Regions from separate parts of the Aerococcus viridans genome, predicted to be linked through region 2. Evidence: a T-box and tRNA genes for the amino acid it is inferred to sense, from the RefSeq annotation. Region 2 holds a T-box; the other regions hold tRNA genes.
What was found. The T-box of region 2 lies ahead of pheS (phenylalanine--tRNA ligase subunit alpha). A T-box ahead of a tRNA ligase gene usually reads a tRNA of that ligase, here a tRNA-Phe.
Positions count from the first base shown of each region.

Region 1: it has a tRNA-Phe gene. The T-box ahead of pheS (phenylalanine--tRNA ligase subunit alpha) is inferred to sense a tRNA for this amino acid. The anticodon was not compared.
Region 3: it has a tRNA-Phe gene. The T-box ahead of pheS (phenylalanine--tRNA ligase subunit alpha) is inferred to sense a tRNA for this amino acid. The anticodon was not compared.

Region 1 is NZ_CP014164.1:565,545-571,489, reverse strand. It holds gene AWM76_RS02805 (ISL3 family transposase) at 1-1,134, shown strand, start outside; tRNA gene AWM76_RS02800 (tRNA-Leu) at 1,522-1,605, opposite strand; tRNA gene AWM76_RS02795 (tRNA-Cys) at 1,646-1,716, opposite strand; tRNA gene AWM76_RS02790 (tRNA-Gln) at 1,729-1,800, opposite strand; tRNA gene AWM76_RS02785 (tRNA-His) at 1,810-1,882, opposite strand; tRNA gene AWM76_RS02780 (tRNA-Trp) at 1,906-1,976, opposite strand; tRNA gene AWM76_RS02775 (tRNA-Tyr) at 2,011-2,091, opposite strand; tRNA gene AWM76_RS02770 (tRNA-Phe) at 2,095-2,167, opposite strand; tRNA gene AWM76_RS02765 (tRNA-Asp) at 2,191-2,263, opposite strand; tRNA gene AWM76_RS02760 (tRNA-Val) at 2,289-2,361, opposite strand; tRNA gene AWM76_RS02755 (tRNA-Glu) at 2,370-2,441, opposite strand; tRNA gene AWM76_RS02750 (tRNA-Ser) at 2,458-2,544, opposite strand; tRNA gene AWM76_RS02745 (tRNA-Asn) at 2,565-2,638, opposite strand; rRNA gene rrf (5S ribosomal RNA) at 2,650-2,765, opposite strand; rRNA gene AWM76_RS02735 (23S ribosomal RNA) at 2,845-5,746, opposite strand; tRNA gene AWM76_RS02730 (tRNA-Ala) at 5,931-5,945, opposite strand, start outside.
Region 2 is NZ_CP014164.1:1,352,715-1,358,659, reverse strand. It holds gene AWM76_RS06530 (TrmH family RNA methyltransferase) at 1-269, shown strand, start outside; gene AWM76_RS06525 (HD domain-containing protein) at 382-1,014, shown strand; gene AWM76_RS06520 (winged helix-turn-helix transcriptional regulator) at 998-1,342, shown strand; T-box leader at 1,380-1,609, shown strand; gene pheS (phenylalanine--tRNA ligase subunit alpha) at 1,698-2,744, shown strand; gene pheT (phenylalanine--tRNA ligase subunit beta) at 2,751-5,180, shown strand; gene AWM76_RS06505 (gluconokinase) at 5,362-5,945, shown strand, end outside.
Region 3 is NZ_CP014164.1:835,245-841,189, forward strand. It holds rRNA gene AWM76_RS04015 (23S ribosomal RNA) at 1-2,431, shown strand, start outside; rRNA gene rrf (5S ribosomal RNA) at 2,511-2,626, shown strand; tRNA gene AWM76_RS04025 (tRNA-Val) at 2,633-2,708, shown strand; tRNA gene AWM76_RS04030 (tRNA-Lys) at 2,710-2,782, shown strand; tRNA gene AWM76_RS04035 (tRNA-Leu) at 2,787-2,868, shown strand; tRNA gene AWM76_RS04040 (tRNA-Thr) at 2,879-2,951, shown strand; tRNA gene AWM76_RS04045 (tRNA-Gly) at 2,976-3,047, shown strand; tRNA gene AWM76_RS04050 (tRNA-Leu) at 3,088-3,172, shown strand; tRNA gene AWM76_RS04055 (tRNA-Arg) at 3,183-3,256, shown strand; tRNA gene AWM76_RS04060 (tRNA-Pro) at 3,262-3,335, shown strand; tRNA gene AWM76_RS04065 (tRNA-Ala) at 3,345-3,417, shown strand; tRNA gene AWM76_RS04070 (tRNA-Met) at 3,438-3,511, shown strand; tRNA gene AWM76_RS04075 (tRNA-Ile) at 3,527-3,600, shown strand; tRNA gene AWM76_RS04080 (tRNA-Ser) at 3,642-3,731, shown strand; tRNA gene AWM76_RS04085 (tRNA-Met) at 3,747-3,819, shown strand; tRNA gene AWM76_RS04090 (tRNA-Asp) at 3,826-3,898, shown strand; tRNA gene AWM76_RS04095 (tRNA-Gly) at 3,914-3,984, shown strand; tRNA gene AWM76_RS04100 (tRNA-Ile) at 3,995-4,068, shown strand; tRNA gene AWM76_RS04105 (tRNA-Ser) at 4,078-4,165, shown strand; tRNA gene AWM76_RS04110 (tRNA-Glu) at 4,180-4,251, shown strand; tRNA gene AWM76_RS04115 (tRNA-Ser) at 4,283-4,372, shown strand; tRNA gene AWM76_RS04120 (tRNA-Met) at 4,387-4,459, shown strand; tRNA gene AWM76_RS04125 (tRNA-Asp) at 4,466-4,538, shown strand; tRNA gene AWM76_RS04130 (tRNA-Phe) at 4,547-4,619, shown strand; tRNA gene AWM76_RS04135 (tRNA-Glu) at 4,637-4,708, shown strand; gene AWM76_RS04140 (IS30 family transposase) at 5,048-5,945, opposite strand, start outside.

The sequences.
Region 1 (5,945 bases), 790 kb from region 2:
GGCTTTAAACCAGCTATCATTAGATTACCGAACACAGCTACTAATCCTGTTTTACTTAAATTACAGAAGCAACGCTTTTATTGTAAACACTGTGCACAAACTTTTATCGCTGAAACACCATTAGTTGAAAAATTTTGCTGTATTTCTAAAACCATTAAAAGTCAAATTAGCTCCGAATTGATTGAAACGCAATCTATGCGGTTAATCGCTAAACGTTATCATGTCTCTTCTCCAACAGTGGCCAGAACTTTAATGAAAGCAAGTATGGGACTATCACCTAAGGGAAATTATCTCCCGAATCACCTCGGTGTAGATGAGTTTAAATCGACTAATCGTGTAGCCAATGCAATGAGTGCTGTCCTTGTGGACACGCATAATAGAAGGCTAATTGATATTGTCGTTGATAGAAAACAAGCGTCGCTCATCGATTACTTTTCTTCTTTTACCTGGACTGCCCGAAACAGCGTGAAGACAGTTTCGATTGATTTATATACACCTTATCTAGAGGTCATTCGCACATGTTTCCCTAATGCGAAGATTGTCATTGATCGATTCCATATAGTAAAGCTGTTGAATGAAACAATCAATTCTATTCGTATTAAAGTGATGAATGCTATCAAAACAAGCCGTCCATCGGACTACAAAAAACTCAAAAAACAATGGAAATTGTTGTTAAAGAATGCTGAAGATTTAAATTTCACGGATACACATTATGTTCGTCAATTTGGTGAAGCAATATCAGAACAACGTATTGTTGATTATCTTTTGAGTATCTCACACGAACTTTTAGTTACTTATACCCTGATGAATGAATTAAAATATGCCATTTCAACTCATGATATCAATATTTTTAATGAAATCTTACATGGGACTAAGAACCACACTTTGCCAAGTCGTACGAGAAGAACCATCAAAACATTAGTCAAATTCTTGCCTTATATACACAACGCCTTAAAATATACTGTATCAAATGGTCCTACCGAAGGTATTAACAATAAAATTAAATTAATTAAACGAACAGGTTTTGGATATTCGAACTTCCATCATTTACGTGCAAGAATTTTAGTCCAATTCAAATTAAATTACAAACCATCCAATCCTAAACCATATACATTTGAGGGGATAGCAAGTTAACCCAGGGATAGTGGTATATTTTTGAATAAAGAGAATAAAGAGGACTGAAAGTATACGTCCTTAGCCGTGAACAAGCATGAAATCGAGACTAAGGCTCGATTTCAAAGTAGAGAGACCTTGGCTCTCATTGGTGCCACGGCTTTTAAGGAACGTACACTGAAGGATAAAACACCATTTGTTAGAAATGTTATCTCATTGGTCACTTCCCTTGCCTAAAGGCAAGTAAAAAGCCAAACACATCACAGCGTGCATGGCTTTAACTTTATTGATTTCTTAATTATTATTAAAAACTAAAAAACGTATTCGTGTGCTTTGAAATTATTTACCAACACTATTTGTAAAAGAACCAAAAAACACCAACGCATAAAACGTTGATGCTTCATTTGATACCGGTGGCCGGGGTCGAACCGGCACGTCCGTAAGGACACAGGATTTTGAGTCCAGCGCGTCTGCCAATTCCGCCACACCGGCAAATCAATATAATATTTGCATGTCTTTCTAAAAGCGTGAAAGGCGGTAGTCGGATTTGAACCGGCGATCAGGCTTTTGCAGAGCCATGCCTTACCACTTGGCTATACCGCCATAAATAAAAAACTGGGATAGCTGGATTCGAACCAACGCATGACAGAGTCAAAGTCTGTTGCCTTACCGCTTGGCTATATCCCAATAAAAAAGGGCGAGTGATGGGAATCGAACCCACGAGTGTCGGTGCCACAAACCGATGCGTTAACCACTTCGCCACACCCGCCAAAATAATAATATTAGTAAAAACAGGGACAGTAGGAATCGAACCCACAATGACGGTTTTGGAGACCGTAGTTATACCGTTTAACTATGTCCCTATCCAAGTAATATCCCATAGTTTAAAAAGATAAATGGAGGGAGAAGGATTTGAACCTTCGAACCCGAAGGAACGGATTTACAGTCCGCTGCGTTTGGCCACTTCGCTATCCCTCCGTATGGTCCGAGACAGATTTGAACTGCCGACACCTTGAGCTTCAATCAAGTGCTCTACCAACTGAGCTATCAGACCATATTAATAATATTTTAAACTAACGGTCCCGACGGGAATCGAACCCGCGATCTCCTCCGTGACAGGGAGGCGTGATAACCGCTACACTACGGGACCAAGTATTTGTAAAACAAAATTTTAATGGAGAATGAGGGGCTCGAACCCCCGACATCCTGCTTGTAAGGCAGACGCTCTCCCAGCTGAGCTAATTCTCCTAGAATAATGACCCGTACGGGACTCGAACCCGTGTTACCGCCGTGAAAGGGCGGTGTCTTAACCGCTTGACCAACGGGCCATAAAATATTTTTTTACGGAGAGTAAGGGATTCGAACCCTCGAAACAGTTTCCTGTTTACACGATTTCCAATCGTGCTCCTTCGGCCTCTCGGACAACTCTCCAAGGCAAGGAACTCTACCAACTCCGCAAGTAGGACTCGAACCTACGACATCTTGATTAACAGTCAAGCGCTACTACCAACTGAGCTATTGCGGAATATTAATACTGCATGGCAACGTCCTAGTCTCACAGGGGGCAACCCCCAACTACATTCGGCGCTAAGAAGCTTAACTTCTGTGTTCGAGATGGGAACAGGTGTGTCCTTCTTGCCATCATTACCACACAATATTTATATGAGCTTTTGTTCGCTCAAAACTGAATCTGTAAGTCGTCTACCATTCCATCATACAATCTTATATCCATTGGATAAGTCCTCGACCGATTAGTACTAGTCCGCTCCATACATCGCTGCACTTCCACTTCTAGCCTATCTACCTGATCGTCTCTCAGGGGTCTTACTATCTTAAAGATATGGGAAATCTCATCTTGAGGAGGGCTTCACGCTTAGATGCTTTCAGCGTTTATCCCATCCACACATAGCTACCCAGCGATGCTCTTGGCAGAACAACTGGTACACCAGCGGTGTGTCCATCCCGGTCCTCTCGTACTAAGGACAGCTCCTCTCAAATTTCCAACGCCCGCGACGGATAGGGACCGAACTGTCTCACGACGTTCTGAACCCAGCTCGCGTACCGCTTTAATGGGCGAACAGCCCAACCCTTGGGACCGACTTCAGCCCCAGGATGCGATGAGCCGACATCGAGGTGCCAAACCTCCCCGTCGATGTGAACTCTTGGGGAGATAAGCCTGTTATCCCCAGGGTAGCTTTTATCCGTTGAGCGATGGCCCTTCCATGCGGAACCACCGGATCACTAAGCCCGACTTTCGTCCCTGCTCGACTTGTAGGTCTCGCAGTCAAGCTCCCTTCTGCCTTTACACTCTGCGAATGATTTCCAACCATTCTGAGGGAACCTTTGGGCGCCTCCGTTACATTTTAGGAGGCGACCGCCCCAGTCAAACTGCCCGACTGACACTGTCTCCCGACCGGATTACGGTCGCGGGTTAGAGTGGCCATGTCACAAGGGTAGTATCCCACCAGTGCCTCCACCGAAACTAGCGTTCCGGCTTCAATGGCTCCTACCTATCCTGTACATGTCACACAGACACTCAATATCAACCTGCAGTAAAGCTCCATGGGGTCTTTCCGTCCTGTCGCGGGTAACCAGCATCTTCACTGGTACTACAATTTCACCGAGTCTCTCGTTGAGACAGTGCCCAAATCGTTACGCCTTTCGTGCGGGTCAGAACTTACCTGACAAGGAATTTCGCTACCTTAGGACCGTTATAGTTACGGCCGCCGTTTACTGGGGCTTCAATTCGTACCTTCGCTAATGCTAAGCACTCCTCTTAACCTTCCAGCACCGGGCAGGCGTCAGCCCCTATACGTCATCTTTCGATTTTGCAGAGACCTGTGTTTTTGATAAACAGTCGCTTGGGCCTATTCACTGCGGCTGACCAATGGTCAGCACCCCTTCTCCCGAAGTTACGGGGTTATTTTGCCGAGTTCCTTAACGAGAGTTCGCTCGCTCACCTTAGGATGCTCTCCTCGACTACCTGTGTCGGTTTGCGGTACGGGTTGTTTGTATCTAACTAGAAACTTTTCTTGGCAGTGTGACGTCAGCAGCTTCGGTACTATATTTCCCTCCTCATCACAGCTTGTCTTTAACACGAAGCATTTCACTCTGTGTCAGACTCACTGCTTGAACACGAATCCAATAACGTGCTCTGCTTAGCCTCCTGCGTCCTTCCTTTGGTCAAACAATACAAACAAGTACAGGAATCTCAACCTGTTGTCCATCGCCTACACCTTTCGGTCTCGGCTTAGGTCCCGACTAACCCTGGGAGGACGAGCCTTCCCCAGGAAACCTTAGTCATACGGTGGACGGGATTCTCACCCGTCTTTCGCTACTCATACCGGCATTCTCACTTCTAAGCGCTCCACAAGTCCTCTCGATCTTGCTTCTCTGCCCTTAGAACGCTCTCCTACCATATCCATGCGGATATCCACAGCTTCGGTGTTCAGTTTAGCCCCGGTACATTTTCGGCGCAGGGTCACTCGACTAGTGAGCTATTACGCACTCTTTAAATGATGGCTGCTTCTAAGCCAACATCCTAGTTGTCTAAGCAACCCCACATCCTTTTCCACTTAACTGAAACTTTGGGACCTTAGCTGGTGGTCTGGGCTGTTTCCCTTTCAACTACGGATCTTATCACTCGCAGTTTGACTCCCGGATTAAAATATTTGGCATTCGGAGTTTATCAGATTTCGGTAATCCTAGATGGACCCCTAGATCAAACAGTGCTCTACCTCCAATATTCATCATCCGAGGCTAGCCCTAAAGCTATTTCGGAGAGAACCAGCTATCTCCAAGTTCGATTGGAATTTCTCCGCTACCCACACGTCATCCCCGCCTTTTTCAACAGACGTGGGTTCGGGCCTCCAGTGCGTTTTACCGCACCTTCACCCTGCACATGGGTAGGTCACTTGGTTTCGGGTATACGACTACATACTCGACGCCCTATTCAGACTCGCTTTCGCTATGGCTCCGTTTCTTCAACTTAACCTTGCATGCAATCGTAACTCGCCGGTCCGTTCTACAAAAAGTACGCCATCACCCATTAACGGGCTCTGACTGCTTGTAAGCGCACGGTTTCAGGTACTATTTCACTCCCCTTCCGGGGTGCTTTTCACCTTTCCCTCACGGTACTGGTTCACTATCGGTCACTAGGGAGTATTTAGCCTTGGGAGATGGTCCTCCCGGATTCCGACGGAATTACACGTGTTCCGCCGTACTCAGGATACAGACTAGCGTTATTGATCTTTCGTCTACGGGATTGTCACCCTCTGTGATTGGCCTTCCCATGCCATTCGACTAAATCTTTAACTACATATCGTCTGTCCTACAACCCCAAAGAGCAAGCTCTTTGGTTTGGGCTCTTTCCGTTTCGCTCGCCGCTACTCAGGAAATCGAATTTTCTTTCTCTTCCTACAGGTAATGAGATGTTTCAGTTCCCTGCGTCTTCCTCTCAAACTACTATGTATTCGTAGCTGAGTAATTGCCTATCAAAGCAATTGGGTTCCCCCATTCGGAAATCTCCGGATCAAAGCTTACTTACAGCTCCCCGAAGCATATCGGTGTTAGTCCCGTCCTTCATCGGCTCCTAGTGCCAAGGCATCCACCGTGCGCCCTTATTCACTTAACCATTGGTTAAGTTGTATGATTCGCGAAAAGTAATTTGCTTACTTTTATTGGTTTTTTACTCTTGGTAAAATTGGAATTTCTTATATTAATTATCTCCTGGTAGAAAATAATTAAATAAGAGGTTTATTACTTACAGTATTCAGTTTTCAAAGAACAAAATGGCAACCTAATTTTAATGGTTGCTATGGAGAATAGCGGGA
Region 2 (5,945 bases):
TGGTAGAAGTCATTCCACAATTACAAGAGGCTGGCTATTTTATTACAACAACAGAACTAAACAACCAAGCGAAAGCAAGTAACGCCTTTGATTTAAAATCGAAAGGGAAATGGGCCTTGGTTATGGGAAATGAAGGTAACGGTGTAAGTCAAACAACTAGTCAATTAGCAGATGCGGCTTTATATATCCCCATGTCTGGTTCAGCTGAATCTTTGAATGTTGCAGTTGCTGGGGCGATAGTCATGTATCAATTTCCCATCCAAGACTAAATCATTTTCTTCTCAATGGCAAGACATGATTGTATTTGCCGCAAGCCTTGCAATGCATTAAGTTAGCATGTAGAAATCAATTGAAAGTAGTGAATTTTGTTGGAAAAGGGTGATGAACGTGACAGCGCAAGCACATTATTTTTGGGAAGACGATCAAGAGTATATGCAAATCATAGCGGATATTAAGGATCATCCCTTCGTTACGGACTTGGCTTATTTTAAGCAACATGTCCACGGCAATCGCTTGACCCATTCTTATCTAGTATCTTATATGGCCTATAAAGTGGCTAAGGCGCTAGGTTGGAATTACAAGGCTTGTGCACGTGCCGGTTTACTACATGATTTATTTTATTATAGACCAGGGGAAGTCACTTTTTCTAAAGGGTCTCATCTTAGGAACCATCCTAAAATTGCCTTAATGAATGCTCGGGTAGTGACGGATTTATCATCTGTTGAAGAAGATATCATTTTAAAACACATGTGGCTCGCAACCCCACATTTTCCTCGCTACAAAGAGTCCTATGTGATCACTTTCGTGGATAAATATATTGCAACTGAAGACTTTGTAAAACCGAGTTTAGCCAACTTATCACAGAGACAAATGATGAAATCTTTTAGGAACTTCGTCGGTAAATTGGTTATTCCAGCGCTTGCTGCCACAAGTAGTAAAGATGTCTCATTAGAAGAAAAGGAAGAATTAGTAGAAACGCAAGAGGAGATTGATCAAGATGGAAATTACCATTAAACAAGCAGACTTACCGGTAATGTGTAGTAAGATGGAACATGCTTGCAAAGTGATTGGTAAAAAATGGAACAGCTTAATTATTGAAGTATTACTGGCAACACCACTAAGATTCGGTCAATTACGTGACTCAATTAACGGTATCTCCGACCGTGTATTAATTGAAAGATTACGGGAATTAACTGAAGAAGGTATTGTGCAGAAAGAAGAGTCAGAAACGAATGGTCATATCGTCACGGTTTATACATTGACAGAAAAAGGCCAAGACTTACAAAAAATCTTCAACAATTTACATCGTTGGGCAGATGAATGGGTTGAGCTAGCCGAATAAGGTTGACAAAACGGCCGAAAACGCTAAAATATAAAGAGAAATTACATTAACAGAAGACAATTTTTAACAATATGTAGTCTAGAGAGTAAGTGGCGCTGGGAATCTTACCTACATAGTTAAAATATTTTCACTTCTTGAGTAGGCTTGCGGGAGAATAGCTGTGCTATTTGAAAGCAGGTCCGGTCGACCCGTTAAAACGATCAATGAGTGCTGGTATGGACTAACTATACCGGAATCAGGGTGGTACCACGGTCTTTCGTCCCTTTTTTTAGGGGGATGAAAGACCTTTTTTTGTTGGTCTAGTTACTCATTTTTAGGAACACTCATAAAAGGATAAAAGTCAGGAGATGGAAAAATGCAAATTATCGATGATTTAAAAGCCATTGAAAACCAAATCATGGAAGAAATTGATACAGCACAATCACTAGCTGATATTAAAGCTGTTCGTGTGAAATATTTAGGGAAAAAGGGTCCTATTACGGAAGCCCTACGCGGTATGCGTGATTTATCAGCAGAAGAGCGTCCAAAAGTTGGTGCTTACGCCAATGAATTGAAAGCAAAAGCTGAGGGCAAGTTAAGCGAAAAAGAAACCTTACTTTCTGCAGCAGCTTTAGAAGCCCAATTACAAGCGGAAGCAATTGACGTTACTTTACCTGGTGAAAAACCAACAACAGGAACTAAGCACGTTCTGACACAAGTCATGGAAGAAATTGAAGACTTGTTTATTTCCATGGGTTACGAAGTGGTTGAAGGGCCTGAAATTGAATCTGATTTCTATAACTTTGAACGCATGAACTTACCGAAAGACCACCCAGCGCGTGACATGCAAGATACTTTCTACATAAACGACGAGGTCTTATTACGTACCCATACGTCACCAGTACAAGCACGTGCGATGGACGCCCACGACTTTGAGGCGGGCCCATTAAAAATGATCTCACCTGGTAAAGTATACCGCCGTGATGATGATGACGCGACGCATTCACACCAATTCCATCAAATTGAAGGTTTGGTTGTTGACCGTAATGTGTCACTTGCTGACTTAAAAGGGACTTTAGAATTGTTTGCCCGTCATATGTTTGGGGAAGAAACTGAAGTGCGTTTACGTCCGTCTTATTTCCCATTCACTGAGCCATCTGTTGAAATTGATGTTACTTGTTTCAAATGTGGTGGCGCTGGCTGTAACATCTGTAAACAATCTGGTTGGATTGAAATCCTAGGTGGTGGTATGGTGCATCCTTCAGTACTTGAGATGGCTGGTATTGATTCTACTGAATACACTGGTTTTGCCTTTGGTTTAGGACCTGACCGTGTGGCTATGTTGAAATATGGTATTGATGATATTCGTCATTTTTACCAAAATGATTTACGATTCTTAAAACAATTTACGGAAGAGGGGTAGCAATAAATGAAAGTATCATATAATTGGTTAAATGAATTTATCGATCTTGCTGACTTGAATCCGCAAGATATTGGGGAACGTATGTCACGTACTGGTATTGAGGTTGACGGCGTGAATGCCTTAGGTACTGGCTTGAAGAAAATTGTTGTGGGCCACGTATTAACTTGCGAACCACATCCAGATTCTGACCACCTGTCGATTACGACTGTTGAAGTGGGCGAAGATGAGCCTTTCCAAATTGTCTGCGGTGCGCCAAATGTGGCTGCAGGTCAAAAGGTGATCGTTGCCTTACCAAACTCTCGTATTGCGGGTAATGTGAAAATTAAAAAAGGTAAAATGCGTGGTGTAGTTTCTCAAGGGATGATTTGTTCACTTGAAGAAATTGGTTTCTCAAACAGTGTCGTTCCTAAAGAATACGCTGACGGCATTATGGTCTTACCTGAAGAAGCACCAGCTGGTATGGATATTGTAGAATACCTAAAATTAGATGACCCAATCATTGAATTAGATATTACACCAAACCGTGCAGATGCCTTCTCTATGCGTGGTGTAGCTTGGGAATTAGCGGCTGTTTACAACCGTCAACCAAACTTTGACTACACAGATATCACCAAATATGAGGGTAAAGATTTAGCAGGTGCGATTGACTTGAAAGTTGCAGACACTGAATTAGTGCCTGAGTACAATGCTTTCTTGGTGAGAAATGTCACTGTTGAACCTTCACCATTATGGCTACAATTACGATTAATGGCTGCTGGCATCCGTCCAATTAATAACGTAGTAGATATCACTAACTACGTTTTACTAGCAAATGGCCAACCATTACATGCCTTTGACTATGATAAATTAGACCATAAGGTAATCGAAACGCGTCTAGCTAAAGAGGGCGAACGGATCGTCACGCTTGATGAAGTGGACCGTCCCTTACTAGATTCAGATATCGTCATTACTGATGGTGAAAAACCAATTGCATTAGCTGGTGTCATGGGTGGGTTAGATACTGAAATCGATGAAAATACAACAAATGTATTGATTGAAGCAGCCAACTTTGAACCAATCCATATTCGTAAGACGGCTCGTCGTAATGGCTTGCATTCTGAATCATCTATGCGTAATGAACGTGGTATTAACAAGGCAACAGTTGCTGAATCAGGTGCATTTGCAGCTGAAATGATTGCTGACTTAGCCAAGGGTGAAGTGGTAGAAGGCTCTGAACGTGTATCTGCCATCGACTTAACCCCAGTTCAAGTCACCACTAGCCTAGCTTACGTTAACAAACGTTTGGGGATGGACTTATCTTATGAAGACATCCAACAAATCTTCAAGCAATTACAATTTGAAGTAGCGGGTAACGGCGACGAATTCACTGTTTCTGTACCATCTCGTCGCTGGGATATTAGCATTCAAGCTGACTTAGTTGAAGAAATTGCACGAATTTATGGTTATGATAAAATTCCTTCTCGCTTACCGGCTGTTAACGCACAAAATATGGGACTTACTGACTGGCAAGCTTTCAAACGTCGTACCAATAATCAAATGTTGGCTGAAGGGTTTAACCAAGTGATTGCTTACTCATTAATTGGGGACAATCAAACGGTATTGGAAATGGCGAACGCGAAACCAGTTGCGCTTGACTTCCCAATGTCAGATGACCGTCGTTTCATGCGGACAAATCTTTTAAGTGCCTTACTTGAAATTGTTCAATACAATGTAGCCCGTAAAACTTCTGATGTCGCTATTTTTGAATCAGGCCGTGTCTTCAAATGGGCCGACGCTGACCTACCCGTTGATGAAACACATTTAGCTGCTGTTTGGACAGGTAACGCACAAGCGAAAACTTGGAGTCACCAAGCGAAAGCTGTTGATTTCTACGACATGAAGGGTGTAGTTGAAAGCATTTTAGATTCATTCAACCTTGATGTGGCCGTAACATTTGAAGCAACGTCTGAATTGGCAGATATGCATCCAGGCCGTACCGCCAAAATTTATGCAGTTGGTCAATCTGACGAACGTGTTGAATTAGGTTACATTGGGCAATTACACCCAAGTGTTGCTGACAAACATGACTTGAAAGATACCTTGGTATTTGAAATTTCATTAGATGAAATTTACGCCTTACCAAAAGTAGATGTGAAACAATCAACAATCCCTAAATTCCCTGGTTCTGACCGGGATATCGCTTTCCTTGTGTCTGACCAAGTATCGAATGCGGATGTTGTGAAAACTATTCAAAAAGCTTCTAAAGGTGGCATCTTAGTCGATATCGAAATCTTTGATGTTTATCAAGGTGAAAATATTGAAGATGGTAAGAAATCACTTGCTTACAGCTTGAAATACTTGAACCCACAAGCCACTTTAACAGATGAAGAAGTAACGAATGATGTTGCTCGTATCACTGAAGCGTTAACAAACGAATTATCAGCTGAAATCCGTTAGTATTTAGCTGAGAACACTTGAATAAACTAGCACAAGCGCAATGACGTCCGGTTAACTTTAATCGTGGCTTCATTGCGTTTTTGTGGTTAAATAGAGGTATCGTATGCCTTTTGAAAAATCGCTTTCGATAATCAAGCTTTTTCCAGAAGAAAATAAATGCATTTAGAAAGTAGGAATTATCATGCAATACTTTCAATATTTCGTCGCCGACCTTGGCACCACCAACTTAAAATTTGCCTTGATGGAAACCCCATACCGGGTATTGGATACTATGGAAGCCCGCAATTACATTCAACGAGATAGCGAGGGCAAGCATGAAAGCGATCCGCTAGTCGTTTTCCAACAATTCGTGGATTTACTTAAAGCAATGCAAGCCAAGTACCCCTGGGTCAACACTTTAATATTTTCAAGCCAAATGCATGCTTTGCTTGCAATGAATGAAGCAGGTGACATTATGCAAAACACCATGACTTGGGCAGATTTGCGGGCCAAGCATGTGGCGCAGGAAATGCAAGCATCAGGTCTAGCGGCCGCCTTTTTCGCTGAATCAGGGACGCCAATCCATGCCATGAACCCGTTTGTGAAATTAGCTTATCTAAACCAGGACCGTCCGGCATTATTTACAGATGAAACAGTCGTATTTATGGACATCAAGGCCTATATTATCCGTCAGTTAACGGGAGAATTTGTGATTGATAGGGCAACGGCATCTGCTATGGGGCTGATGAATTTAGCCCAAAATACTTGGTCAAAAGACTTACTAAA
Region 3 (5,945 bases), 520 kb from region 2:
TCCCTAGTGACCGATAGTGAACCAGTACCGTGAGGGAAAGGTGAAAAGCACCCCGGAAGGGGAGTGAAATAGTACCTGAAACCGTGCGCTTACAAGCAGTCAGAGCCCGTTAATGGGTGATGGCGTACTTTTTGTAGAACGGACCGGCGAGTTACGATTGCATGCAAGGTTAAGTTGAAGAAACGGAGCCATAGCGAAAGCGAGTCTGAATAGGGCGTCGAGTATGTAGTCGTATACCCGAAACCAAGTGACCTACCCATGTGCAGGGTGAAGGTGCGGTAAAACGCACTGGAGGCCCGAACCCACGTCTGTTGAAAAAGGCGGGGATGACGTGTGGGTAGCGGAGAAATTCCAATCGAACTTGGAGATAGCTGGTTCTCTCCGAAATAGCTTTAGGGCTAGCCTCGGATGATGAATATTGGAGGTAGAGCACTGTTTGATCTAGGGGTCCATCTAGGATTACCGAAATCTGATAAACTCCGAATGCCAAATATTTTAATCCGGGAGTCAAACTGCGAGTGATAAGATCCGTAGTTGAAAGGGAAACAGCCCAGACCACCAGCTAAGGTCCCAAAGTTTCAGTTAAGTGGAAAAGGATGTGGGGTTGCTTAGACAACTAGGATGTTGGCTTAGAAGCAGCCATCATTTAAAGAGTGCGTAATAGCTCACTAGTCGAGTGACCCTGCGCCGAAAATGTACCGGGGCTAAACTGAACACCGAAGCTGTGGATATCCGCATGGATATGGTAGGAGAGCGTTCTAAGGGCAGAGAAGCAAGATCGAGAGGACTTGTGGAGCGCTTAGAAGTGAGAATGCCGGTATGAGTAGCGAAAGACGGGTGAGAATCCCGTCCACCGTATGACTAAGGTTTCCTGGGGAAGGCTCGTCCTCCCAGGGTTAGTCGGGACCTAAGCCGAGACCGAAAGGTGTAGGCGATGGACAACAGGTTGAGATTCCTGTACTTGTTTGTATTGTTTGACCAAAGGAAGGACGCAGGAGGCTAAGCAGAGCACGTTATTGGATTCGTGTTCAAGCAGTGAGTCTGACACAGAGTGAAATGCTTCGTGTTAAAGACAAGCTGTGATGAGGAGGGAAATATAGTACCGAAGCTGCTGACGTCACACTGCCAAGAAAAGTTTCTAGTTAGATACAAACAACCCGTACCGCAAACCGACACAGGTAGTCGAGGAGAGCATCCTAAGGTGAGCGAGCGAACTCTCGTTAAGGAACTCGGCAAAATAACCCCGTAACTTCGGGAGAAGGGGTGCTGACCATTGGTCAGCCGCAGTGAATAGGCCCAAGCGACTGTTTATCAAAAACACAGGTCTCTGCAAAATCGAAAGATGACGTATAGGGGCTGACGCCTGCCCGGTGCTGGAAGGTTAAGAGGAGTGCTTAGCATTAGCGAAGGTACGAATTGAAGCCCCAGTAAACGGCGGCCGTAACTATAACGGTCCTAAGGTAGCGAAATTCCTTGTCAGGTAAGTTCTGACCCGCACGAAAGGCGTAACGATTTGGGCACTGTCTCAACGAGAGACTCGGTGAAATTGTAGTACCAGTGAAGATGCTGGTTACCCGCGACAGGACGGAAAGACCCCATGGAGCTTTACTGCAGGTTGATATTGAGTGTCTGTGTGACATGTACAGGATAGGTAGGAGCCATTGAAGCCGGAACGCTAGTTTCGGTGGAGGCACTGGTGGGATACTACCCTTGTGACATGGCCACTCTAACCCGCGACCGTAATCCGGTCGGGAGACAGTGTCAGTCGGGCAGTTTGACTGGGGCGGTCGCCTCCTAAAATGTAACGGAGGCGCCCAAAGGTTCCCTCAGAATGGTTGGAAATCATTCGCAGAGTGTAAAGGCAGAAGGGAGCTTGACTGCGAGACCTACAAGTCGAGCAGGGACGAAAGTCGGGCTTAGTGATCCGGTGGTTCCGCATGGAAGGGCCATCGCTCAACGGATAAAAGCTACCCTGGGGATAACAGGCTTATCTCCCCCAAGAGTTCACATCGACGGGGAGGTTTGGCACCTCGATGTCGGCTCATCGCATCCTGGGGCTGAAGTCGGTCCCAAGGGTTGGGCTGTTCGCCCATTAAAGCGGTACGCGAGCTGGGTTCAGAACGTCGTGAGACAGTTCGGTCCCTATCCGTCGCGGGCGTTGGAAATTTGAGAGGAGCTGTCCTTAGTACGAGAGGACCGGGATGGACACACCGCTGGTGTACCAGTTGTTCTGCCAAGAGCATCGCTGGGTAGCTATGTGTGGATGGGATAAACGCTGAAAGCATCTAAGCGTGAAGCCCTCCTCAAGATGAGATTTCCCATATCTTTAAGATAGTAAGACCCCTGAGAGACGATCAGGTAGATAGGCTAGAAGTGGAAGTGCAGCGATGTATGGAGCGGACTAGTACTAATCGGTCGAGGACTTATCCAATGGATATAAGATTGTATGATGGAATGGTAGACGACTTACAGATTCAGTTTTGAGCGAACAAAAGCTCATATAAATATTGTGTGGTAATGATGGCAAGAAGGACACACCTGTTCCCATCTCGAACACAGAAGTTAAGCTTCTTAGCGCCGAATGTAGTTGGGGGTTGCCCCCTGTGAGACTAGGACGTTGCCATGCAAACCCGGAGAATTAGCTCAGCTGGGAGAGCGTCTGCCTTACAAGCAGGATGTCGGGGGTTCGAGCCCCTCATTCTCCACCATGACTCGTTAGCTCAGTCGGTAGAGCAACTGACTTTTAATCAGTGGGTCGTAGGTTCGAATCCTACACGGGTCATTATGCGGGTGTGGCGGAATTGGCAGACGCACCAGATTTAGGATCTGGCGCCGCAAGGCGTGGGGGTTCAAGTCCCTTCACCCGCATTATATATTAGCCGGCTTAGCTCAGTTGGTAGAGCATCTGATTTGTAATCAGAGGGTCGAGGGTTCAAGTCCTTTAGCCGGCATTAATATCTTTGATATTTAAATACGCGGAAATAGCTCAGTGGTAGAGCACCACCTTGCCAAGGTGGGGGTCGCGGGTTCGAACCCCGTTTTCCGCTTTGTTCGAAAGGACATCCATATAAATACATTTTATAATATGCCGGGGTGGCGGAATAGGCAGACGCACAGGACTTAAAATCCTGCGAGGGTTAACCTCGTACCGGTTCGACCCCGGTCCTCGGCATTTTATACAAGCACCCATGGCTCAACTGGATAGAGTACTTGACTACGAATCAAGCGGTTGCAGGTTCGAATCCTGCTGGGTGCATGACCCGGGAAATAGCTCAGCTTGGTAGAGCACTTGGTTTGGGACCAAGGGGTCGCAGGTTCGAATCCTGTTTTCCCGATTCTAATGTGGGGGATTAGCTCAGCTGGGAGAGCGCCTGCTTTGCACGCAGGAGGTCAGCGGTTCGATCCCGCTATTCTCCACTTATTTAGATGTATAATATGGCGGTGTAGCTCAGCTGGCTAGAGCGTCCGGTTCATACCCGGGAGGTCATGGGTTCGATCCCCTTCGCCGCTATTATATAATTTACTTGGACCTTTAGCTCAGTTGGTTAGAGCAGACGGCTCATAACCGTCCGGTCGTAGGTTCGAGTCCTACAAGGTCCATCCTTGTATGGAATTATATGAAATATATTTTTTATTGCCTCGGAGGATTACCCAAGTCCGGCTGAAGGGAACGGTCTTGAAAACCGTCAGACGTGTAAAAGCGTGCAAGGGTTCGAATCCCTTATCCTCCTTTTTATTATTAATATCGCGGGATGGAGCAGTTGGCAGCTCGTCGGGCTCATAACCCGGAGGTCGTAGGTTCGAGTCCTACTCCCGCAATGAGATGGTCCCGTAGTGTAGCGGTTATCACGCCTCCCTGTCACGGAGGAGATCGCGGGTTCGATTCCCGTCGGGACCGTAAATAAAATAATATGCGGGTGTAGTTTAGTGGTAAAACCATAGCCTTCCAAGCTATCGTCGCGAGTTCGATTCTCGTCACCCGCTTTAGTATTATGGGCCTGTAGCTCAGCTGGTTAGAGCGTCCGCCTGATAAGCGGGAGGTCGATGGTTCGAGTCCATTCAGGCCCATTGATATTTGGAGAATTACTCAAGAGGCTGAAGAGGACGGTTTGCTAAATCGTTAGATCGCGTAAGCGATGCAAGGGTTCGAATCCCTTATTCTCCGCTTTTATATATTTTGGCCCGTTGGTCAAGCGGTTAAGACACCGCCCTTTCACGGCGGTAACACGGGTTCGAGTCCCGTACGGGTCATAGCTTGATAAAGCTTTATATTTTTACTTTTGGAGGATTACCCAAGTCCGGCTGAAGGGAACGGTCTTGAAAACCGTCAGACGTGTAAAAGCGTGCAAGGGTTCGAATCCCTTATCCTCCTTTTATTATTAATATCGCGGGATGGAGCAGTTGGCAGCTCGTCGGGCTCATAACCCGGAGGTCGTAGGTTCGAGTCCTACTCCCGCAATGAGATGGTCCCGTAGTGTAGCGGTTATCACGCCTCCCTGTCACGGAGGAGATCGCGGGTTCGATTCCCGTCGGGACCGTTGGTTTAGGTCTGATAGCTCAGTTGGTAGAGCACTTGATTGAAGCTCAAGGTGTCGGCAGTTCAAATCTGTCTCGGACCATTGTAATATTTTAAACTGGCCCGTTGGTCAAGCGGTTAAGACACCGCCCTTTCACGGCGGTAACACGGGTTCGAGTCCCGTACGGGTCATAATATTGTTGAAAAGGGAGGCGAAAGCTTCCCTTTTTCTTTTATTCATTTTATATTCTCTTAAGATTATCCTAAAATAAATATTAAAAAGCTTAATTGCAATATCAAATGCATAAAAAATTTTAAAAACCTTTATAGACAGCGAATTACTCAATAATCCAGTATTACCAATGCTTTGAAGCCATTGACGGCAGGGAGTGTTTCATCCCTTACCATTTTTCAGGTGAGTTGTTGGTGGTTCTGACCCAAGAGGATAGGTTAGCTGAGTCAAGAGAAGGAGCAAAGCGGCTCTTGACTCAGCTAACCTATCCTCTTATCCTATAGAACCAACAAAACACCTTAAGCTGCTTGTAAATCGGCCAGTTCTTCCTGAAGGCGTTCTGCAGGTGTTGTATAGCCCATTATTTTTCTTGGTCTGTGGTTGATCGTATCGGTTACTTCCAGTAAATACGAATAGGACAATGGACGCAGAGTGACTCCCTTTGGGATAAATTCTCGGAGCATGCGGTTATGCCTTTCGTTCGTTCCTTTCTCCCAAGAAGCATACGCATGAGTAAAGAAAACCTGAACGTCTTCAGCGATGCTTTCGATAAGAGACAGACTTGAAAACTCAGAGCCGTTATCAGTTGTGAGTGACTTGAACTGTTCTAGCCCCTGTTTTTTCATCAAGTCAAGCACGCCTTTTTGAACCAGCGCTGCGCCTTTTCCCCAAACTTTCTTAGTGAGGCAGTAGCGTGTTTTCCGTTCAACCATAGTGATGATGACAGGCTCATTTTTTGTTTTCTTACCTAATACTAAATCGACTTCCCAATGCCCAAATTCTTCCCTCGAGAGTACTTCTGGAGAGCGATCTTCGATACTGCGTCCCAAGTGTTTAGCGTTATGACCTTTAGGTTCAGAAACGGTTGTTTTTCGTGGCCGCATCCTAGTCTTCATAGGCAAATCGATATTACGGATTGGAAGTACGGCAGCATTTATCAAAGCGTAAACGGTCTTCGTGCATGGTACGCGTTCGTCAGGGTGCAACTTTCTATAAGAGTGTACAAAAGTATCCACACTATGAATCCGCAACCCTTTCTTGGGTGCTAGATTTTCAGGTAAGGCAGCAAGGAAAGCCGCAGAATATTTATTATGATCCCGCGCATGCGAGTTCTCACGATTTTCTTTATAAACCCGTGCGCCTGAGGCGGCAATATACTGCTCGTAATAATTGCGCTTATAGTCAAGCTGGCGCGTT